Pseudosulfitobacter sp. DSM 107133: one gene and its partner. The protein of the gene in region 2 binds, or shares a complex with, the protein of the main gene of each other region. Links are inferred from orthologs where the notes say so. Each region holds a gene or a part of one and is shown on either strand. Other genes may lie near its edges. The genes, in order: DSM107133_RS11505 and dnaG.

What was found.
Region 1: the proteins of dnaG (region 2) and DSM107133_RS11505 are in contact, whole or in part, in a crystal structure (PDB 2R6A), measured with the Geobacillus stearothermophilus proteins. The link is inferred for Pseudosulfitobacter sp. DSM 107133 from one-to-one orthologs. Residues at the interface, in WP_049624496.1 of Geobacillus stearothermophilus: Lys456, Leu457, Leu458, Pro459, Ala460, Asn463, Ala464, Leu467, Leu535, Leu536, Ile537, Ala538, Gln544, Glu545, Asp548, Tyr549, His552; in WP_033016901.1 of Geobacillus stearothermophilus: Ser13, Glu15, Ala16, Gln18, Glu91, Leu92, Asp94, Ala95, Val96, Pro97, Thr98, Ala99, Ala100, Asn101, Tyr104, Tyr105, Ile108.

The regions. Positions count from the first base shown.
Region 1 is NZ_CP085154.1:2,350,097-2,361,738, reverse strand. What follows is about bases 4,619-7,507. They hold DSM107133_RS11505 (replicative DNA helicase), read right to left. Parts: upstream 6,867-7,507; coding sequence 5,370-6,866; downstream 4,619-5,369. Other genes in these bases: DSM107133_RS11500 (orotate phosphoribosyltransferase), read right to left, coding at 7,029-7,507; alr (alanine racemase), read right to left, coding at 4,619-4,999. Outside these bases: DNA repair protein RadA, read right to left, coding at 1-897; DSM107133_RS11530 (DNA repair protein), read right to left, coding at 1,042-1,776; DSM107133_RS11525 (paraquat-inducible protein A), read right to left, coding at 1,895-2,398; DSM107133_RS11520 (ATP-binding cassette domain-containing protein), read right to left, coding at 2,446-3,192; DSM107133_RS11515 (ABC transporter permease), read right to left, coding at 3,189-3,962; more of alr, read right to left, coding at 3,959-4,618; more of DSM107133_RS11500, read right to left, coding at 7,508-7,709; pyrC (dihydroorotase), read right to left, coding at 7,786-8,820; DSM107133_RS11490 (phosphoadenosine phosphosulfate reductase), read right to left, coding at 8,859-9,776; DSM107133_RS11485 (glycosyltransferase family 2 protein), read right to left, coding at 9,875-10,939; DSM107133_RS11480 (FkbM family methyltransferase), read right to left, coding at 10,936-11,637; DSM107133_RS11475 (glycosyltransferase family 2 protein), read right to left, coding at 11,641-11,642. UniProt on the Escherichia coli protein: The main replicative DNA helicase, it participates in initiation and elongation during chromosome replication. Travels ahead of the DNA replisome, separating dsDNA into templates for DNA synthesis.
Region 2 is NZ_CP085154.1:2,955,903-2,967,636, reverse strand. Bases 8,754-11,734 are described here. They hold dnaG (DNA primase), read left to right. Parts: upstream 8,754-9,241; coding sequence 9,242-11,227; downstream 11,228-11,734. Other genes in these bases: rpoD (RNA polymerase sigma factor RpoD), read left to right, coding at 11,362-11,734; DSM107133_RS14635 (hypothetical protein), read left to right, coding at 8,801-9,109; DSM107133_RS14640 (sarcosine oxidase subunit gamma family protein), read left to right, coding at 8,754-8,760. Also shown: DSM107133_RS14675 (TadE/TadG family type IV pilus assembly protein), read right to left, coding at 1-271; DSM107133_RS14670 (TadE/TadG family type IV pilus assembly protein), read right to left, coding at 268-1,701; DSM107133_RS14665 (hypothetical protein), read left to right, coding at 1,765-1,920; DSM107133_RS14660 (Glu/Leu/Phe/Val dehydrogenase), read left to right, coding at 2,029-3,459; DSM107133_RS14655 (sarcosine oxidase subunit beta family protein), read left to right, coding at 3,654-4,928; DSM107133_RS14650 (sarcosine oxidase subunit delta), read left to right, coding at 5,014-5,277; DSM107133_RS14645 (sarcosine oxidase subunit alpha family protein), read left to right, coding at 5,274-8,207; more of DSM107133_RS14640, read left to right, coding at 8,212-8,753. UniProt on the Escherichia coli protein: RNA polymerase that catalyzes the synthesis of short RNA molecules used as primers for DNA polymerase during DNA replication.

The DNA of each region.
Region 1 (11,642 bases), 600 kb from region 2 along the record:
GCCTTCGATTCCTGCGAACACCACCGATCCGGCGCTGGGTCTGCCACGCTCGGACAGAAACAGCGCCGAAGGGTTGGTGACCTGTTCCAGCCCGCGCCCGGTCATTTCAAACACGCCGATTTCATCGGCAGGGCCAAAACGGTTCTTGACCGCGCGCAGGATGCGGAACTGGTGGCCGCGTTCGCCTTCGAAATACAGCACCGTGTCGACCATATGTTCGACCACGCGGGGGCCTGCAATCTGGCCGTCCTTGGTGACGTGACCGACAAGGATGACCGAGACGCATTTGCGCTTGGCAAAGGTTGTCAGCTCGTGCGCGGCGGACCGCACCTGACTGACCGAGCCGGGCGCGCTGTCGACCGTGTCGGACCACATGGTCTGGATCGAATCGATGATCGCAAGGCCGGGGCGTTCGGCCTCGAGCGTGGTCAGGATGTTGCGCAGGTTGGTTTCCGATGCCAGTTGCACGGGCGCATCCGACAGGCCCAGACGCTTGGCACGCATCCGCACCTGTGCCGTGGCTTCTTCGCCGCTGACATAGATCGTCTTGACGCCCGCGCGGGCGAATTCGGCTGCCGCTTGCAGCAACAGGGTCGATTTGCCGATGCCCGGATCGCCCCCGACCAGCAGCGCCGAGGCAGGCACAAGCCCGCCGCCCAGCACGCGGTCAAGCTCGTCGATGCCCGAATGGGTGCGAGGGGGCGGTGATTCTTCGGTTTGCAGGTCTGTGAGCGTGATGGCCGCGCCGCGATTTGCGCCAAGGGATTTCTTGCCGCCCGCGGACAGCCCCGCGTCCTCGACAATGGTGTTCCAGTCGCCACAGCCGTCGCAGCGCCCCGACCATTTGCTATGTGTCGCGCCGCAGGCGGTGCAGGTGAAGGAGGGTGATTTGGCCATGGCACTGATGTGCCTGACGCGGGCGGGGGCGTCAAAAGGTAAATGCGGGGTGGGGGTGTTTGGGAGCGGTTAAAGGGGGCGCTGCCCCCCGCGTCTGCGACGCGTCCCCCGGAGTTTATCCGGCAAGATGAAGGAGCGGGCGGATTATTCTGCGGCTTTGGGCACCATTTTGGTGACGGTGTTGTCGGTGGCGATAATGGTTTCAAGGCCCAGCTCGGGCAGCACCTCGCGCATTTCGCCGCGCAGGCGGTCCAGTTGGGCGGCTGCAACCGCCTCTTCGAGTTCGATGTTGGTCAGCCAGTGCTTGAATTCGGAGCTGATGGATTTGGCGTGTTCCAGGCGGGTGTTGAACTGGTCCACCTCGTATTGGCGTTGTTCCAGGAATCCGCGGGCGCGGGCGACATGGGTGTCCGAATAGACCTCGGCCAACTCTTTGGAAATATGCGACATTTGGGCCGCGACGTCGAGCAGTGCAGGCTCTAACGAGCTCAGGTCGGGATGGTCGCGCAGGTATTCCAGACGTTCGCGCATCGAATCGAATTCGGTCGAAAAGCGGAAAACATCGCCGCGATCTGCCGCGTGAACGGCGGCATAGGCGCGACTGATGTCGGTCATGTTGACCGAGAAATCGCGGTGGGCGTTTTCAAGTTGCATGGTGCGCAGCGCACTGGGCAGGAAAAAGCACAGGCAGGTGGCAAAGATGGTCAGGCCAATCTGGGCGTACATGCCAGCCAGCGGCACCGGCGCGCCGTTCCAGTCAACCTGAAGGTCGACCCAGGGCAATTTGCCAGACAATGACATGGCTGTTGCCCCCAGCAGGGCCAGCGCTGTCAGGATGAACAATGCCAGCGCCGCGCGCTGCATCAGGAATCGGATCAAAAATGCGAACGAGCGAATAAAATTTGTCAAATGTCTTTCCCCCAGAAAAACCTCTTATCGGCAAGTATACGCCGATAAGAAGGCAACTCATAAGGAGATTTTTTGTTCCCGATGTCCGCTATCTGATTTCCGGGTTGTTGTGTTGCGGCATCTTCGCGGCAGGTGTTTCCATTTCTGACACAATTTCAGCCGGTTGCCGCCTTTGTTCTGTGCGCCAGCCGATCCAGAGCGAGGCAAGAATACACGCGGTGAAAAGATAAAGCCCCCAGGCCACTTCAATGCGTCCAACGCCGATTCCCTTGGTCAGGGTGATATACAGTGCGATCAGGAAAATGTCGGCCATCGCAAATTTGCCAAGAAGATGCAGCGCAGGCAGGCAGCGCGCGCTGAGCAGGTTCCAGTGCAGCAGGGCCAGGCCGATGGTCTTGAGGTAAGGGGCAAACAGCGCAAAAACCGTGACCATCAGCGCCAGGAAAACGTCCGAGGCCCATAGCGATTGCAGGCCGGTCATCACGCTGATTTCCGACAGGCCGAACAGGGGCAACAGCCCCGCACGCATCAGCGGTGCGAACCACGCAACGGGATAGGCGACCAGCAGGGCAAGGTTGAGATAGCGCAGCATGGGCGCACTTGGGGGCAGGGTGCGGTTCAAGTCAAGCCGGTGCGCGATCAGCGGACCGCAGCGATGGGCCCCGTGGCGCGACCGTGGATGAACTGGTCGACGTAAGGATCTTGGGCCGCGTCCATATCGGCCACCGGCCCCGTCCATTTGATCACACCCTCGTGCAGCATCGCCACGTTGTCCGCAATGGCGCGCACCGAGGACATGTCGTGGGTGATGGTCACCGCAGTCGCGCCCATTTCGGTGACAATTTCGCGGATCAGGTCGTTGATGACGCCCGCCATGATCGGATCAAGGCCGGTGGTCGGTTCGTCGAAGAAGATGATCTCGGGGTCGGCGGCGATGGCGCGGGCCAGCCCCACGCGCTTTTGCATACCGCCCGACAGTTCCGCGGGCAGGCGGTCGGCCACGTCCTCGGTCAGGCCCACACGGCGCAGCTTTTCGATGGCGATGGCGCGGGCCTGATCACGGGGGCGTTTCAGCGATCCGCGCAACAGGCGGAAAGCGACGTTTTGCCAGACCGGCAGGCTGTCGAACAGGGCCGCGCCTTGAAACAACATGCCAAAGCGCGCCAGAAACGCGTCGCGGTCGGTGCGGGTGATGTCGATTCCGTCCACGGTTATGCTGCCCTGTTCGGGCGTGACAAGGCCCAGCACCGCCTTGATCGTAATGGATTTTCCGGTGCCCGAGCCGCCGATGATCACCATCGACGTGCCCTTGGGCACATGCAGGTTCACACCACGCAGAACGTGGTTGCTGCCAAAGGATTTGTGGACGTTTTCAAGTGTAATCATAGCGAGAAGAACAGCCCCGTCAGCACGAAGTTGGCGGCCAGGATCAGGATCGCGGCAGCCTCGACGCTGCCTTTGGTGGCGCGGCCGACACCTTGGGCGCCACGGCCCGAATTCATGCCGAAATAGCAGCCCATGAGCGCGGCGATAAAGCCGAAGACGCCGCCTTTGGCCAGTGACGAAACCACGTCGCGCAGTTCAAGGAAGTTCACCGTGTTTTTCAGATAGGCCGCCGGGTTGAACCCCAGGGTTCCCGTGGACACGGCCCAGCCGCCGGCAATGCCGATCACATCGCCCACCGCCACCAGCAAGGGCACCACAAGGGTTGCGGCCAGCACGCGGGGCACGGTCAGGTATTTCATCGGATGGGTCGAGAGTGTGACCAATGCGTCGATCTGTTCGGTCACCTTCATCGTCGCAATCTCGGCGGCAATCGACGAGGTCACGCGCGCGGCGATCATCAGGCCCACCAGTACGGGGCCAAGTTCGCGCACCATGCCGATGGCGACGATCTGCGGCACAACGGCTTCGGCGTTGAACCGTGCGCCGCCCGCGTAAATCTGCAAGGCCAGCGCGCCGCCGGTGAAAATCGCCGTCAACCCGACCACAGGCAGCGACAGCCAGCCGATGTTCAGCAGCGCGATGGCCAGTTCACGAAAATAGAAGGGGGGGCGCAGCAGGTGGCTGAGGGTTTGCGCCGCATAAAGCGAGACCCGGCCCACCGCCGCCAGCAGCCCAAGCGTTGCGGCACCAATGGCGGCGACAAATCTCATTCGGTGTACCGGCGGGCATAGCGGTGGCCCAGCGAGGTGAGCACCTCATAGCCGATGGTGCCTGCGGCGGTGGCCAGATCGTCAACGCTCTGGTGTGGCCCAAGCAGTTGCAGGCGCGCCGGATCGTGGCCCAGATCGGTGACATCCACGGTGATCAGATCCATCGACACGCGGCCCACGATGGGCAGGGCGGTGTCACCTGCCCAGACCTGCGCCTTGCCTGCGTTGCCCATGGCGCGGATCAGCCCGTCGGCATAGCCTGCGGAAATGGTGGCGATGCGCGAGGGGCGTTGTGCAACCCACATATTGCCGTATCCAACCGACTCGCCCGCAGCCACATCGCGCACCTGAATGACCGGCGCGTCCAATGTCACGACGGCCTCGGATTCGGCATAGGGCAGGCCGCCGTACAGGCCCACACCGGGACGGCACAGGTCAAAGTGGAATTCTTCACCCAACAGCGTGCCACCTGTGGCCGACAGCGAACGCGGGGCGTCGATGCCGTCTGTCATCTCGCGGAATGTGCGCAGTTGCTGGGCGTTCATGGGGTGGTCGGGTTCGTCCGAACAGGCCAGATGCGACATGATCAGCGCGGGGCGTTGGGCTATGGCGATGTCACGCAGGGCGGACCATTCCGACGCTTGCATCCCCAGACGGTTCATCCCGCTGTTCATTTGCAGGCCAAAGGGCGATCCGGGCAGCGCCTCGACATGGCGCAGCATCTGATCCACCGAGTTCAGCAGCGGCGTCAGGCGCCCCTCGCGGATGGCACCGGTGTCGCCGTCCATATGGCCGGAAAACACATAGATGACAGGCCCCTGGCCCAAAGCGGCGCGCAGGGTGGCGCCCTCTTCGGCGGTGGCCACGAAAAAGCTGCGGCAGCCCGCGCGGGCCAGCACCCGTGCCACGACGGGCGCGCCCAGCCCGTAAGCATTGGCTTTGACCACCGCGCCGGTTTCCACCTCGGTGCGCGCGTCAAGTGATTGCCAGTTTCGCGCGATGGCGCCGGTGTCGATTGTCAAAGTCGCTGATGTCATGCGCGGCGTTGTGCCATGTTTGGGTCCGAGGTCAAGGTGTAACGTCCGCTCAAGGTGTCGGAGAAGGCGGAATAGGCGGTGAATGTCTGGTTTGAGGTTGCTGAATGGACCTTGGTGCAGATCGCAAAGAATGTCAGGTTTTAGCCCTGTCAGTTCTTCCCTTTGCGCGGAGTCAAGGCCGAAGGCCGCCGCGCATCGCCGGGCCGTCCGCCGGCACGGCGATTTGGCTGCTGTAGTGTGTAACAGTTAGTTCGGATGTATTTGGCTGCCATAAAGTGCCATGCACGACGGTCGGATCGCCGCACCACGGCCCGTCAATGCGCGGCTTCGCGGTCGTTTGTGAACGGCGGCTTTGCCCCCCATCACCTCCCTAAAACTCCTGCTCGCCTGCGCTCTGCTGCCATGGCTGTACAAGGTTGCCAAAGCGGGTGAACCGTCCCTCAAAGCTCAGCTCGACCGTGCCAATGGGGCCGTGACGCTGCTTGCCGATCACCACCTCGGCGCGGCCGTGCAGGCGTTCCATTTCTTCCTGCCACTTGGCCATCGCTTCCAGATCGTGATCGCCGGGCTTTTCGCGTTCCTTGTAGTATTCCTCGCGGAACACGAACATCACCACGTCGGCGTCCTGTTCGATCGACCCCGATTCCCGCAGGTCCGACAGCTGGGGCCGTTTGTCTTCGCGGCTTTCCACCTGACGCGACAGCTGCGACAGGGCAATGACCGGAATGTCCAGTTCCTTGGCGATGGCTTTCAGGCCCATGGTGATCTCGGAAATCTCGTTCACCCGGTTTTCGGATTTGCCGGTGCCGCGCACCAGTTGCAAATAGTCGACCATCAGCACGTCCAGCCCGTGCGTCCGTTTCAGCCGCCGCGCGCGCGCCGCAAGCTGGCTGATCGGCAGGGCAGGCGTGTCGTCGATATACAGCGGGCAGGCTTCCAGCGACTTGGCTGCATCCACGAAACGGCGGAATTCGGCCTCGGTCATGTCGCCGCGGCGGATCTGTTCGCTGGGCACTTCCGAGGCTTCCGACAGGATACGCGCGGCCAGCTGTTCGGCGCTCATCTCCAGCGAATAGAAGCCCACCACGCCGCCATCAATCGCGCCCTCTGACCCGTCGGGCAGGATGCCGCGTTTGTACGCCTTGGCCACGTTGAACGCGATGTTGGTCGCCAGCGAGGTTTTCCCCATCGACGGACGCCCCGCAAGGATCAACAGATCGGACCGGTGCAACCCGCCCAGCTTCTTGTCCATGTCGATCAGCCCGGTCGAAACGCCAGACAGACCGCCCTCGCGCTGATAGGCAGCGTTGGCGACGTTGACCGCATCGGTCACCGCCTTCAGGAACGACTGGAAACCGCTTTCGGTCTGGCCCTGTTCGGCCAGCTTGTACAGCTGCTGTTCCGCCTCGACGATCTGCTCGCGCGGTTCGGAGGCCACATCGACCTTGGCCGCCTTGGCGCTGATGTCGCGGCCAAGCTGGATCAGATCACGCCGCACCGCCAGATCATAAATCATCTGGGCATAGTCACGCACCGCAAAGGCGCTGATCGCAGCACCGGCAAGACGGGCCAGATAGGCAGGGCCGCCCAGCTCTTTCAGGCCTTCGTCGTCTTCCATGAACGCCTTGAGCGTCACCGGCGAGGCCAGGTTGTTCTTGGCAATACGGGCCGAGGCGATGTCGTAGATGCGCGCGTGCACAGGGTCGTAAAAATGGTGCGGCCCGATGATCGAGGCGACACGGTCGTAAATATCGTTGTTGGTCAGAATCGCACCCAGAAGCTGTTGTTCAGCCTCGATGGAATGCGGCATGGTTTCGGCGGCCTGAACCTCAGGCGCGGCGTTCTGGATACTGCTGATCTCGTTCATTGCTCACCCCGTTTATTGACCCGTCACCCGCGGGTGTCCTGTCTTAGACGGCACCGTGCAGCACAGGCAATCTGGAAATCCTGTGGATAACCTTGATCTGGGGGTGAGTATACATCATCTGGTGTAGATGCGCAGCGCACTAAACCAGATGATGTGGCGGATTTACGCCTTTTTATGCGCTTCCTGCCAGCCGCGCGGGTCGTTCAGGAAGGCTTCGACGCCCTCCAGCGTGGCATCATCAAAAGTGCCCTGTGCCTTGGCTTCGGCCAGCACATCCCACCATGTGCACAGGTGGTGCAGCGCAACCCCATGATCGCCCAAGGTCTTTTCGGTTTCGGGGAAGATGCCATAGTAGAAGATCACCGCCGTGTGCCCGCAGGTGGCGCCGGTTTCGCGAATCGCATCGACGAAAGACAGCTTCGATCCGCCGTCAGTGGTCAGATCCTCGACCAGCAAAACACGCTGGCCTTCGGTCATCACACCTTCGATGCGGGCGTTGCGCCCGTAGCCTTTGGGCTTCTTGCGCACATAGGTCATGGGCAGCGCCATCCGCTCGGCCACCAGTGCGCCAAAGGGGATGCCGGCGGTTTCGCCGCCTGCGACGTTGTCGAAGGCCTCGAAGCCCGCGTTGCGCATGACGGTGACGGTCAGGAAATCCATCAGGGTCGATCGGATGCGCGGATAGGAGATCAGCTTGCGACAGTCGATATAGGTCGGGCTGGGCAGCCCCGAGGCCAGCGTGAACGGGTCTTTGGCATTCAGGTGCACGGCTTCGATTTCAAGCAACATGCGGGCGGTCAGGCGGGCCATTTCGGCGGCGTCGGGATAGCTGGTGGGGATCATGGCGTGCATCCTTGGGCGTTTGGGCGTGTGGAAGCTGTGGGAGCCTCCGGCGGGAGTTTATCGGGCAAGATGAAGGTCAGGTCACGGACCAGTCCAGCGGCATCGCGGGGTCGAACACGGTGACGGGGCCGTCGTCGGTGTCGATGTGTGTGGGGTAGGTCGGTGCGGTTTTGGTCAGGGTCATCATCGTGTCGTTTGCGGGCAGGCCGTAGAAGGCGGGGCCGTTGAGCGAGGTGAAGGCTTCGAGCTTGTCCAGCGCGCTGTCTTGTTCAAAGACCTGCGCCAGGATCGACATGGTGTTGGGCGCGGTAAAGCAGCCGGCACAGCCGCAGGGCAGCAGTTTATTGGCGTCGGTGTGCGGCGCGCTGTCGGTGCCAAGGAAAAAGCGCGCGTTGCCCGAAGTGGCCGCACGGCGCAGGGCCAGACGGTGCGTTTCGCGTTTGGCGACGGGCAGGCAGTAATAATGCGGTTTGATGCCACCGGCCAGGATGTGGTTGCGGTTGATCACCAGGTGGTGCGTGGTGATCGTGGCGCCCAAGGTGTCGTCCTGTGCGCTGGCATAATCGACTGCGTCGGACGTGGTGATATGTTCCATCACCACCCGCAGGCCGGGCGTCGCGCGCCGGATCGGGTCGAGGACGCGGTCGATGAACACCGCCTCGCGGTCGAAAATGTCGATGTCCGCATCGGTGACCTCGCCGTGTACGCACAGCGGCAGGCCGATCTCGGCCATTTTCTCCAGCACCGGGCGCACATTGTCGAAGTTGGCCACGCCCGAGGCGGAATTGGTCGTGGCACCTGCGGGGTACAGCTTGACCGCCTTGACCAGACCCGAGGCATGGGCGGCAGCCACGTCGGCGGCATCCGTGTCCTCGGTCAGGTACAGGGTCATCAGCGGGGTGAAATCCATGCCCGCGGGCAGGGCGGCCATGATCCGGTCGCGATAGGCCTGCGCCTGTGCGCCGGTGACCACGGGCGGCACCAGATTGGGCATGATGATCGCACGGGCGAAATGGGCGGCGGTTTGGGGCAGGACGGCCCGCATCATGGCGCCATCGCGCAGGTGCAGGTGCCAGTCATCGGGGCGGCGGATCGCAAGGGTATCTGTCATGCGCTGCCGTTAGCACGCGGCGCGACAACGCGCCAGCGTCAGTTGCCCAGTTCTTTCAGCTTGCGGGCAAAGCGTGGCGCGTTCATGCGCGCTGTCACGTTCTTGCACAGCGCCTTGACCAGCAGCATGCGCTTGTCGGCTTCCAGCGCGCTGAGCAGGTTGCGCAGATAGGGCGGATGGGCGCGGCGCGCCCGCCACAGGGTGAAAAAGCTGGCATCATCAAGGGTTGCCATCGCCGCCTGTTCCAGCAGCGGTTTCAGCATGTCCATTTCGATCAGGTTGGTCTGGATCGCATCGCCCAGATGGCGGGTGCGCAATTTGTGGACATTGGCACGGGTGAACAGGGCCGCGTGCATGGCGTCCAGGGTTTCACGCGGGTCATAGATGACAAAGGCGCGTTTGGCCGCGTCCAGCATGTCGGGCGCATAGCCGTAGCGTTGGGTGAAATCCGTGCGGCGCATGTCGACAAAGCGGTCGTCCCATTCGGTAACCCGTGCATCCAGCGTGGCCTGTGGCTGGATCGCCAGCACCGTGGCACCGGGCGAAGCGACCGAATAGGCCGCCGCCGCATAGCCGCAAGGGCCGGCACCGTAAAACAGGACTGTTTCGAATTCGTCAAAAAAGCCGTCATCAATCAGTCGGTCGAAATAGGCATAAAGCGCATCGGCGCGAAACCATGTGTCGCCGTCTGATCCGATGCACAGATGCGACCAGCCGTGATCGCGCACCATCTCCCAGCCCAGCGGCACCGCAGATTCAGACAGGGCGCGCATGCCCTGTATGGTTTCGAATGTGACCAGCAGGGTGGTGCCCTGTTCCACAAAGGCGGTGAAATGACGTTTTCCCAAGGGTTCGAAATAGCCGTGTTCTTCGGCAATATCGGCCAGTTTGGTCAGCCATTCGGCTTTGGCGAGGCCCGCAAGCTCGGCGTTGAATGTGGTGGCTGCATCCTGCATCGGGCGTCCTCAATACCAGTACCGTGCGGGCGGACCACACATCTTTGAGTTGAGGATTTACGCGTGAATTAAGGCAAAATTGCGGAAAATTGTTGCGGTTAAGGTGCCTTTGTTGCGGATTTCGAGCTGCTGCGCGCGCGGTTGGCGTATTGTACCATGAACCGTGCGGCCCTTGGCGACACGGGCCGCGTGGGGCCCGCCATCAACAGGCGGCCGAACAGGGCGCGAAACGGTTCTTGTTGCATCAGCGCGTCAAACCGGGCGTGGCGCCAGGCGACGGCCTGTTGGTGCAGCGGGGCAAGGGTTGAATCGGCTTTCAGGGCGGCCAGAACGGGGGCACTGGTGACGGCCATGCGCGCTATGCTGGTGTCGGTATCCGAGCAGAAATTCCGCTCGACCCAGTAATCCAGCCCCAGGGCGTGGTCGGAATGCACTGCGCGGCCCCGATCTGCCTTGAGCACATAGCTTTCCATTGCGCCCAGCGGATAGTGGTTCAGTTGCACCAGCGCAGTGTTCGACCGCCCGAAATTGCTGAACAACCGCTTGGTTTTGAACTGCGCGTCCAGTTCACGCGCTTCACCGTCGAACCAGCGGGACCGGTCCAGCCGCGCGGGATCGGGGTTGCGCGGGCGATGGACCCCCAGTTTGCGATAGGTGCCGTCGTTTTTATACAGGGTTTTGAACATCGACGCCCGCCACGGCCAGTGCAGCACGGCAGGCGCGCATTTGGTAAAGGTGCCGGTGACGGGCGTGTCTGTATAGCGGATCTGGTCGCCATTGCCGAACAGCCGCCATGTCAGCGTGATCGCGGTGGCCTCGGGCAGGGCATCCAGCAGGGCGGGCACGGTGCCGTCGCCCACATGGATGTTGACGAACTCATCCACGTCCAGCGGCAGAATCCAGTCGGCCTGTTGCACGATGTCCAGCTTTTGCGCGTGTTTCAGCGCGGTGAACTGGATGCCACCCTTGTCATAGGGGCCATCGTTGCGGATGTGGGTCAGCCAGCCCTGATCGGCCAGCGCATCCAGCATCACATCGGTGCCGTCTTCGCAATCGTTCGAGAACACCAGGAAATCGGTGAACCCACAGGCGCGGTGATGCGCCAGCCACTCCAGCAGGAACGCCGCCTCGTTGCGGACACACAGGACGGCCAGAACCTTCACGCGGTGGGCCACGCCCTGCGGAACGACACCACCTTGCCCGACGAGCCGCGCGCGTTGTAGTTCAGCCCCGCCTGCATCATCGCGGCAAACACCGCATTCACCCCTTCGGGGCCGATCCATTTGGGGTGCAGTTTTACCACGGCGGCACGCAGGCCTGACAGGTCCAGCTGGGGGACCAGATCCGCTTCCGAGCCTTGAATGTCGACAATGACAACGGTGGGCGACAGCTCCTTGATCAGAGCCTTGGCGTTCAAGACGTCGATCTTTTCGACTTTCGAGGCGGTCGTTTCTTCGCGCTCGACCAGCGATGACATCGACGGGTTCTTGCGCACATAGAAATCAGCGGTGGATTTGCGCGCACCCAGCGTGCCCGCAATGACGCCGGCATTTTCGATGCCGTTCATGGCGAACATCTTGGTCAGATAGGCGGCCAGTTCGGGGTTTGCCTCGACCGCATGAACCATCTTGACGTTTTGCTGTTTGGCCAGCGTGGCCGACACTGCGCCGATACCCGCGCCGATGTCCAGCACCGTGTCTTCGGGCAGGGCAGTGCGGCTGCACGCAGTCACCATGGTGTTTTCGTAGGTGTCCTTGCGCAAGGCCGTGCGGATAGCGGGCGTCATGAACGCCGCCTTGGGATAGCGCAGCCCGCGCGATCTGATGCTGGGCTGCGCATTTACGTCGGTTGTTCCGTCCATCAGTC
Region 2 (11,734 bases):
TGTCGCAATCGGGCAGGAAGCCGGAGAAATGGCAGATACTGTCCTTGAGCTCGGCATGTGAATAATTCTTGCCGGTGTTCAGGCGCACCAGGCGAATGGTCATCTCCATGCCGCGGTCCAGAAAAATCTGGCGGGTCGTATAGATGCCCAGTTCCACCGAGGTCAGGAACATGGTGAAGATCAGCGGGATCGCCAGCGCGAATTCGACCAGCATAAAGCCGCGGTCGTCTTTTTTGAACCTGCGCAGGCTTTTGATGAACTTGCGTATCATTGTGTCAGCCTCAGTTGGTTGATGGTGCGGGCAATGGCCTTGAACGCTTCGGTGATCTCGACACCTTCGACCCGGAAAAAGTGGCTGGGTGTCGAGGCGCAGTTCTTCATCTGCTCGGCACCGTGGTCGTCGACCTCGAAGCCGATGGCCCAGATCACAATGCCCTTTTCCTTGGCGGCGTCGCAAATGTTGTCCAGCAAATAGTCGCCTTGCGAGGCTGTGTAGTAGTTCGATACATAAAAGTACTTGCGGTCATAATAGTTGACGTAGCGGCTGAGGTACCAGTTGAAGTTGTAGTTGCTCCAGTGAACGTAGTCGCTGCTGGAGTCATAGGCCCAGTCGGCGATGCGGTTCGAGCGGTCGTTCTTGCCATCGGTCATCAGAATGATGGTTTTCAGGGTTTCCTGATCGTCATAGGCAACGGGACGCCCAGAAAACGCGCTGTCGATGTTGTTGTCTGTGATCAGGTTGTTGACGACAGGGCGAAAGGACGGGTCCAGAAGGGCGGTGGCCCATTTCATACCCAGAAAGATCGACGTACCGGCACGGGGCTGGAATTTGCTAATCTGTGCTTTCAGGCGTGTGGCGTTCTGGCTAAGTGGTGTGATTGTTTCATAGTTGTATTGCGGGCAAACGGTATCCGTGCGGTCGTTGTTGTAACCGTCATAGTTCCATTGAAAGTGCTGCATCTGGTCATAGGTGCGGGTCAAGTCAAACGCGGCAGAGCTGAATTCCGAATCCGGTATTTCCAGGCAATATGAAAAGTTGTGACGGTGAATGGTATTCAGTTCGTCAAAAATCATTTTACCGGCGTTCACATGCTCGGAATAGGGCACCAGCGACAGGGACACGAGATCGTCGGTTTCGGGGCGGATGACAGTATCGACAAAAACACCTGCTGCATCGCGCAGGTTCTCGATCTTGCTGTTCGAGGACATCGAGCCGGAAATATCCAGAACCAGCGAAATTTCGACATTGGCAATCCGTTCGCTGGCAGTGCCAACGGCGGGCACGTTCAATTCCGACACGCCCATCAGTCTCATGAACTGGGTTTTCGAGCTGGTCCGGGCGCGCGCCGTAACGGTCCGGTAGTTCAGACCCTCGTCCACTGTGACGCTTTGCAAATAGTCGCCCAGACCGGATTTTTCGAAATAGTCGGTGACCACCGCTTCGGGTGACATCTGTTGGTCCAGATCGGCGGCGGCCAGAACCGCGCGGTCGATTGTGTTCTGAAGCCGCGTGCGCTCCATTTCGCCGCGCATCAGGTCGACACCGATGCCGCCAACCAGCAGCATCATCATCAAGAGGAAGCAGGCGAAAATGGTCATCGACCCATCGTCGTCATCGACGAATGCACGCATTGATCCGCGCAAACCGCAGGTATGTGCCGAGACTGATCCGGTTTTCGTGTCACGAAAAATGCGTGTCATGATGCAGGTCCAATATTGTTATGTGCAAATTCGACCGCACAGGCCAATTCACCAGCGTCCTTAATGGATGCCGATTGTGGTGAGAATCAGGCGGAATGGAGCAATCACTGTGGTTTTACGGTGTTTTTGCGTCAATTGTGGCGCTTTGCGGGCGGTTTGGTCGACAGTAATGGGATTGGGTTGAAGATTGTTTCTGCCTGCAATTGCCCGCTGGATTGAACGTTTATTCTGCAAAATATGCCTAAAAAAGTCGCAAGTCTTAATCGCTTCGTCATAGGTTGGAGTCAGTTGTCTCGAAGGAATCGAGTCGCGATCAAAGGAAGTGTCATGAGCAACGTGCAAGAACCCAGTTTCCGCGAAAGCGTGGATTTGATGTTCAACAGGGCTGTCGCATTGATGGATTTGCCGCCCGGCCTTGAAGAGAAAATCCGGGTTTGCAACGCCACATACACGGTACGCTTTGGCGTGCGCCTGCGCGGCAAGATCCAGACCTTTACCGGATACCGCTCGGTTCACTCGGAGCATATGGAGCCGGTCAAGGGGGGGATCCGCTATTCGCTGGGCGTGAACCAGGACGAGGTCGAGGCGCTGGCGGCCCTGATGACCTACAAATGCGCCCTGGTCGAGGCACCCTTTGGCGGCTCAAAGGGTGGTTTGTGCATCGACCCGCGCGAATACGAGGAACACGAGCTTGAGCTGATCACCCGCCGTTTTGCCTATGAGCTGGCCAAACGCGACCTGATCCATCCCAGCCAGAACGTACCGGCCCCTGACATGGGCACGGGTGAACGTGAAATGGCATGGATTGCCGATCAGTATGCGCGGATGAACACCACAGACATCAACGCCAAGGCCTGCGTGACGGGTAAACCACCCCATGCGGGCGGGATTCAGGGCCGTGTCGAAGCGACGGGGCGCGGCGTGCAATATGCGCTGCAAGAGTTCTTTCGCCATCCGCAGGACGTGGCCAAGGCCAACCTGACCGGCACGCTGGAAGGCAAGCGCGTGATCGTGCAGGGTCTGGGCAACGTGGGGTATCACGCTGCCAAGTTCCTGTCAGAGGAAGATGGCGCGTTGGTGACTGGCATTATCGAACGCGACGGCGCGCTGACCGATGCCAAGGGTGTTGATGTCGAAGCGGTGGCAAAATGGATCCGTGAACATGGCGGTGTCAAAGGTTACCCCAACGCGACCTATGTCGAGGATGGTTCATCAGTGCTTGAGGCCGATTGTGACATCATGATCCCGGCGGCGCTTGAGGGGGTGATCAACCTTGGCAACGCCGAGCGCGTCAAGGCGCCCCTGATTATCGAGGCTGCGAACGGTCCGGTGACGGCGGGGGCTGACGACATCCTGCGCGAAAAGGGCTGTGTGATCATTCCAGACATGTTTGCCAACGCGGGCGGTGTGACGGTGTCCTATTTCGAATGGGTCAAGAACCTGAGCCACATCCGCTTTGGCCGTATGGGGCGGCGTCAGGAAGAGGCGCGCCACCAGCTGATCGTGGAAGAACTGGAGCGGCTGTCCAAGGACAAGGAACTGGGCTGGACCCTGTCGCCTGATTTCAAGACCAAATACCTGCGCGGCGCGGGGGAGCTTGAACTGGTGCGCTCGGGTCTCGAAGACACGATGCGCACGGCCTATCAGGCCATGGCCGAGGTCTGGCGCTCGCGCGACGATGTCAAGGATCTGCGCACCGCTGCCTATCTGGTGTCGATTGACCGCGTGGCGACCAGCTATCGCGCCAAAGGTCTGTGATCTGATGCGGGCAGGGGCCCCCCTCTGCCCGCTCTTTTGTCTGATCGAAACGCACCGCACCCTGACGCTGCTGAACCTGGTGTCGCTGGTATGATGGTCGATGTCGGTAATCTGGGTGGATTGCCGGTGCCCCATTGATACTTTTGATCTGATGCGCCAGCCTGCCTGTGCGTGCTTTGGGAAAAGGATGGGACATGGGCTTTGATCGGTTGACGAAAGGGTTCTCCGGCCTGCGGGTTCTGAAAGAGGGCCTGACCGGCAACACCGGCTGGACACCACACTGGCGCGACCCTGCGCCCAAGCCCGAATATGACATCATCATTATCGGCGGTGGCGGTCACGGGCTGGCCACGGCGCATTATCTGGCATCGCAACATGGCATCACCAATGTGGCGGTGCTGGAAAAAGGATACCTTGGCGGCGGCAACGTGGGGCGTAACACCACGATTGTGCGCGCCAACTACATGCTGCCCGGCAATTCCGAGTTCTACAGCCATTCGCTGAAACTGTGGGAAGGGTTGGAAGAAGACCTGAACTACAACGTGATGCATTCCCAGCGCGGCATCATCAACCTGTTCCATTCCGACGGGCAGCGCGACGGTTTTGCGCGGCGTGGCAACCAGATGATCGCACAGGGCGACGACGCCATCCTGTTGGACCGCGCAGGCGTAAAGCGGGTGCTGCCCTATCTGGATTTCGACCAGACCCGCTTTCCGATCTATGGCGGGCTGTACCACAAACGCGGCGGCACCGCGCGCCATGATGCGGTGGCCTGGGGCTTTGCGCGCAGTGCCGACAGCCGGGGCGTTGATCTGATCCAGAACTGCGAAGTCACCGGCATCGACATTGAAAACGGGGCCGTGCGCGGGGTGCAGACCACGCGCGGGGCGATCCGCGCCAAAAAGGTCGGTATGGTGGTCGCGGGCCGGTCCAGCCAGGTGGCGGCGATGGCGGGGATGCGGCTGCCGATTGAAAGCCACGTCCTGCAGGCCTTTGTCACCGAGGGGCTGAAACCCTGTATCGACCATGTGGTGACCTATGGCATGGGCCACTTCTATATCAGCCAGTCGGACAAGGGCGGGCTGGTCTTTGGCGGTGATCTGGACATGTATTCCAGCTACGGCGCGCGGGGCAACCTGCCCACCGCAGAACATGTGGTCGAGGCAGCGATGACCCTGATGCCGGTGATCGGCAAGGCGCGGATGCTGCGCAGTTGGGGCGGGATCATGGACATGACGCCTGATGGGTCACCGGTGATCGACCGCACCCATATCGACGGGCTCTATGTGAACTGCGGCTGGTGCTATGGCGGGTTCAAGGCGACACCAGCCTCGGGGCACACCTTTGCGCATTTGCTGGCCACGGACACACCGCATCCGGTTGCCACGGCGCACCGGCTGGACCGTTTCCGCACCGGGCGGGGAATTTTGGACGAAGAGGCCAGCGGGTCTCAGCACAATCTACACTAGCGTCCGGGGCTTTGGACGGGAGCCTGGGCCAGGGATTTTTTGAACACGAGAAGATGCGGGCCTGCCGCATCAAGGGGAACAGACCATGCGCTTGCCTTGTCCGATTTGCGGAGAACGGGACCGCCGCGAGTTTTATTATCAAGGGGCCGCGCTGGCGCTGCACCGGCCTGCGCCGGATGCGGATGCGACTGCGTGGGACGATTATGTGCACCTGCGCGAGAACCTGCCCGGCGATCTGGACGAGCTGTGGAGCCATGACGCAGGCTGTGGCGCGTGGCTGGTGGTGACGCGCAACACGGTGACCCATGCGGTATCAGGCGCGCGGCTGGCGTCAGAGGTGGCGCAATGAGGGTTGCAGGCAAGGGGCGCGTCGACCGCAGCACCACGGTGAATTTCCGCTTTGACGGGATCGACTATCAGGGCTTTGACGGCGACACGATTGCCTCGGCGTTGTTGGCAAACGATGTGCGGCTGATGGGCCGTTCTTTCAAATACCACCGCCCGCGCGGCGTGCTGACGGCGGGCAGCGAGGAACCCAATGCGCTGATGACGGTGGGCACGGGGGCAGCGCGCGAACCCAACGTGCGGGCCACCACGCAAGAGCTGTACGAAGGATTGGAAGCGCGGTCGCAGAATGCGTTCCCTTCGCTGAATCTTGATCTGCTGGCGGTCAACGATCTGGCCGCGCCGTTTCTGTCGGCAGGGTTCTATTACAAGACATTCATGTGGCCGCGCGCCTTTTGGGAGAAGGTGTACGAACCGGCGATCCGGCGCGCCGCTGGCCTTGGTGCGCTGAGCGGACAAGCGGATCAGGACCGCTACGAGAAAGCCTTTGCCTTCTGCGATCTGCTGGTGATCGGCGCGGGCCCTGCGGGTCTGATGGCGGCGCTGGTTGCGGCGCGGTCGGGGGCCGATGTGATACTGGCCGACGAAGACGCGCAGATGGGCGGGCGGTTGCTGGCCGAGACAGATGCGGTCGACGGGCTGGCGGGGGCCGATTGGGCCGCCGAAGTGCTGGCCGAACTGGCAGGCATGGACAACGTGCGCCTGATGACACGCACCACGGTTACCGGGGCCTATGATCAGGGCACTTATGGCGCGCTGGAACGGGTGTCGCACCACATCGCGCGCCCCGACGGGCGGCTGCCGCGCGAGACCTTCTGGCGGATTGTCGCACAGCGCAGCATTCTGGCCGCGGGCGCGCTGGAGCGGCCCATCGCGTTCCAGAACAACGACCGCCCCGGTATCATGACGGCGGGGGCCGTGCGCGCCTATCTGAACCGTTGGGGCGTTGCTCCGGGCAGGGCGGTCACCGTCTTTGCCAACAACGACGCGGCCCACCGCACCGCGCTGGACCTGATTGACGCGGGCGTTCATGTGACCGCCGTGCTCGACAGCCGCCCGGATGCGCAGACGCAGGGCGATTATCGCCTGATCCGTGGTGCGCAGGTGTGCAACAGCACGGGCCGCACGGGGCTGGATGCGATCACCTACCGGACCACCTCGGGACAGGACAAGCTGGCGACCGACTGTCTGGCCATGTCCGGTGGTTGGAACCCCTCGGTGCATCTGACCTGCCATATGAACGGACGGCCCGTATGGGACGACAGCCTTGCCAGCTTTGTGCCGATGGCGGGGGCGATTCCGGGCATGACCGTTGCAGGGGCGGCACTGGGCGTGTTTTCGACCCAAGGCTGCCTGACCTCTGGCGCCGAGGCTGCTCGGGCGGTGCTGCGCGACTTGGGCCGGTCGGTGGCGGATGTCGCGGTGCCGGTGGCCGATGATGCCGCTTATGCGATTTCCCCGCTGTGGGCCGTGGCGGGCAAGGGGCGCGCCTGGCTGGACTTCCAGAACGACGTGACGGTCAAGGATGTGAAGCAGGCCGCCACCGAAAACTTCCGCTCGGTCGAACATATGAAACGCTATACCACGCAAGGGATGGCGACCGATCAGGGCAAGAACTCGAATGTGGGCGCGCTGGCGGTGCTGGCCGACGCGACGGGGCGCGGCATTCCCGAGACCGGCACCACAACCTTCCGCCCGCCCTATACGCCGGTCACCCTGGCCGCCCTTGGCGCGGGCGCGCGGGGCAAGGGGTTTGCGCCCGAACGTCTGACCACTTCGCATGCTGCCAGCATCGCCATGGGCGCGCCGATGATCGAGGCGGGGCTTTGGTATCGCCCCAGCTATTTCCCGCGCAGGGGCGAAAGCAACTGGCGACAATCCTGTGACCGCGAGGTCGGCTATGTGCGCAACGCCGTGGGCGTTTGCGACGTGTCCACGCTGGGCAAGATCGACATTCAGGGGCCGGATGCCGCCAGGCTGCTGGATTTCGCCTATACCAACATGTTTTCCACGCTCAATGTCGGGCGGGTGCGCTATGGTCTGATGCTGCGCGAAGACGGGTTCGTGATGGACGACGGCACCACCGCACGGCTGGGTGAGAGGCATTTTGTCATGACCACCACAACCGCCGCCGCGGGGCCAGTGATGCGCCATCTGGAGTTTATCACGCAGGCGCTGCATCCCGAGTGGGATGTGCGGATCATGTCTGTCACCGAGCAATGGGCACAGTTTGCCCTCGCAGGCCCAAAAGCGCGCGATCTGGTAAACGGGCTGGTTGAGACGGCGATTGACAATGACAGCTGGCCTTTCATGGCCTGCGGTCCGGTGCGTGTGGCAGGGATCGACGCGCGGCTGTTCCGCATCTCGTTCTCGGGCGAACATGCCTATGAACTGGCGGTGCCCGCGCGCTATGGCGATGCGCTGTTCCGGGTGCTGGTCAAACGGGCCGAGGCGCTGGAGGGCGGGGCCTACGGCATGGAGGCACTGAACGTGCTGCGCATCGAAAAGGGCTTTATCACCCATTCCGAGATCGACGGTCGGGTTACTGCCTTTGACATCGGCATGGAGCGGATGATCTCGACCAAAAAGGACTGTATCGGCAAGACGATGGCCGCGCGCGCGGGTCTGGTGGACGAGGACCGTGCCCAGCTGGTGGGGCTCAAACCCGCGGGGGCCATCAAGAAACTGACCGCAGGGGCGCATTTGTATTCCGAAGGGTCTGATGCGGTGCCTGAAAACGATCAGGGCTATGTGACCTCGGTCGCCTTCTCGCCCGACTTTGGCCATTACATCGGCCTTGGTTTTGTCCGCGACGGGGCAGAGCGGCACGGCGACCGCTTGCGATTTGTGGACGCCCTGCGCGGCATCGACACGGTTGTCGAGGTTTGCGCCCCTGTGTTCCTGGACCCGGAAGGAGGCCGCGCACGCGGTTGATGATATGGCTGATGCACTGACCCTGACCGCAACATCGCCCTGCGCGGGGCTGCTGCCCCGGACCGTGGGCACCTGCACGTTGACGGAAACCGACCTTGGCCTGCTGACCTCGGTCGCGCCGTACAAGGGCAATGCGATCTCTGAGGCGCTCAAGGCCGCCCATGGCATGGCCTTTCCTGCGCCCAACCGCACTACTGGCAAGGACGGCGCGCGCGCGATCTGGTTTGGCCGCGAACTTGCCCTGCTGGCAGGCCCCGCGCCTGACGCCACGCTGGCCGATCACGCCGCGCTAAGCGACCAGTCGGACGCATGGGCCTGCGTGACCCTGTCAGGCGATGACGCGCGCGCGGTGCTGGCGCGGCTGGTGCCGGTCGATCTGTCGCCCGCCACCTTCAAACAGGGCCACACCGTGCGCACCCAACTGGGCCACATGACCGCGTCGATCACCCGCACAGGCAACGACAGCTTTCTGATCCTTGTATTTCGCAGCATGGCGGCAACACTGGTTCACGATCTTGTCACGGCGATGGAAAGCCTTGCCGTACGGCATTAGATAGCACCAAACATATAACGCAGACCCCAAGAGGCCCGCCATGACCCGTTCCATAATGATTGCCACTCTGGCCGTTGCCGGCCTGTCCACTGCTGCCTTTGCAGCAGACACCAAAGAACAAAGCTGCGCCTATCAGGCCGCCATCGTCTCGGCTGTGCAGGCTGCGCGTGTTGATGGGGTCAAGGAACGCAAGGTGTCCGAAACCCTTCTTGCCAACGATCCCACCTGGCCCGAAGGCTATAACGCCGCCATCCCGATCATCACTCCCTGGGTTTACGAGCAAAAACGCAAAGACCTGAAGTCCAAGGACCTTGGGGCCGCATGGTCGGAGCTTTGCCTGCAACAATAACCCACCCGTTTCTTTTGGCCGCAAATATCCCCGCCGGAGGCTCCCGCAGCCGCAACGGGGCCGGGCGATAGAAACAAAAGCGTATCGCGCCGCATCTGGACTCTGAGCGCGCGCGATACGATATAATAGGGCATGAGCCTGCCCCCCGGATTCCTTGATGAACTGCGCACCCGCCTCAGCCTTGCACAGGTTGTGGGCCGAAAGGTCATGTGGGACAGCCGGAAATCCAATCAGGCCAAGGGCGACCTGTGGGCGCCATGCCCGTTCCATCAGGAAAAATCCGCCAGTTTTCACGTCGATGACCGCAAGGGATTCTACTATTGCTTTGGCTGCCACGCCAAAGGCGACGCGATTTCGTTCGTGCGCGAGACCGAGAATGTCGATTTCATCGAAGCGGTGCGCATTCTGGCAGGCGAGGCAGGCATGCCGATGCCCCAGCGCGACCCGCAAGCCCAGCAAAAGGCCGACACCCGCACGCAACTGGCCGAGGTCATGGAGCAGGCGGTGCAATACTACCGGCTGCAACTGAAAACCGGCGTCGCGTCCGAGGCGCGCGCTTATCTCGAACGGCGTGGCCTCAGCCAGCAAGCGCTGGATCGTTGGGAAATCGGCTTTGCCCCCGATGTGTGGCAGGGGCTGTGGGATCACCTGAAGTCGAAGAATATCAGTGATGAGCTGATCATCGGCGCGGGTCTGGCCAAGCCCAGCCAGAAGGGCGGCAAGCCCTATGACACCTTCCGGGGCCGCATCATGTTTCCGATCCGCGACGCACGCGGACGCTGCACCGCCTTTGGCGGGCGCGCGATGGACCCGAATGACAACGCCAAGTATTTGAATTCGCCCGAAACCGAACTGTTCGACAAGGGCCGCAGCCTGTACAATCACGGCCCGGCCCGCACGGCTGCGGGCAAGGGTATGCCGCTGATCGTGGCCGAAGGGTATATGGACGTGATCGCCCTGTCCGAGGCGGGGTTCGAGGCGGCTGTGGCCCCGCTGGGCACCGCGATCACCGAAAACCAGCTGCAAATGTTGTGGCGTGTGGCACCCGAACCCATCATCGCGCTGGATGGTGACACTGCGGGCCTGCGCGCGGCGATGCGGCTGATTGATCTGGCATTGCCGCTGGTCGAGGCGGGGCAATCCCTGCGCTTTGCGATGATGCCCGAAGGGCAGGACCCCGACGATTTGCTGAAATCCTCGGGCGCGCCTGCGCTGCAAAAGCTGCTGGACGGGGCGATGCCGATGGTGCGTCTGCTTTGGCAACGCGAGACCGAAGGCCGGGTTTTTGACAGCCCCGAACGCAAGGCAGCGCTGGACAAGGCGCTGCGGGAAAAGATCAAGACCATCGCCGATCCGTCGATCCGCAATCACTACGGGCAGGAGATCAAGGAACTGCGCTTTCAGTTGTTCCGCCCGCAACGCGCGGCGACGGGTGGGGCACGTTCGGGCGGGCAGCGCAGTGGCGGCGGCTTTGGCAAATGGCAACCTGCGCCGGTGCCGTTGCAATCCACCAAATCCTCGGCGCTGGCGGCTGCTGCGGGTGACAAGGTTCCGCATATGTTGCGCGAATCGGTGATTCTGGCGGCGCTGATCACCTGCCCCGAAGTGGTGGAAAGCTTTGAAACGCCACTGGAAAGACTGCGCTGCATCAACCCCGAAAACGCCGCCCTGCGCGACCTGATCCTGCGCCATGCACATGAGGGTGCAGAGGTGTTGCGTGAAAAGATTTCCAGCGCACGCGGGCCCGAAGCCCTTGAAAACCTGCTGAATGCAAGCCATGTCGCTATCGTCCCCTGCATCCGCACCCCCGGCAACGCCGACATGGCCCGGATCACCGTGGCCGAAGAGCTTGCGAAACTTTCAGCGGCACGTGGACTGGACGCAGAAATCGCCGATGCGGCCGAAGACCTGACCGGCGTGGCAGACGAAGGTGTGACCTGGCGGCTAAGCCAGGCCGCAGAAGCCGCAGACAGCGCCAACCGCAGCACCCAGAAAGAGGGCAGCGGCGACTTTGTAACCGCCGACAACGGCGTGAAGATGGAAAAAGACGAAGTGACCCGCAGCCGCGCGATGTTCGACGCTATCGACTTCTCGAAGCGGGGCAGAAAACAACACTAATGAGGTTTTCGTTGGGAAACCTTGGGAAAATAACGTTACACGGGTGGCCGAATCACCCGAATCGTGAATGATTCCCTGTTAGCCGAATCACCTTGGGGTGATTCGCGACAGGAGTGCTTGAACAGGAGCAACCGATGGCCGCGAAAGACACAAACGAAGACGCCAAGACCGACGATTCCGATACCGGTCACTCGCTTGATATGAGTCAGGCGGCCGTCAAGAAGATGATCGCCGAAGCCCGTGAAAAGGGCTATATCACCTATGACCAGCTGAACACCGTTCTGCCCCCCGATCAGGTCAGTTCCGAACAAATCGAAGACGTGATGTCGATGCTGTCCGAAATGGGCATCAACATCATCGAGGACGAGGAAGCCGAGGACGAAGAGGGCAAGGGTTCTACCGAGTTGGCCACCACCGAAGGCACGCGTGAAATCACGCTGGGCTCGGGCACCTCGGAAAAACTGGACCGCACTGACGATCCGGTGCGCATGTACCTGCGCGAGATGG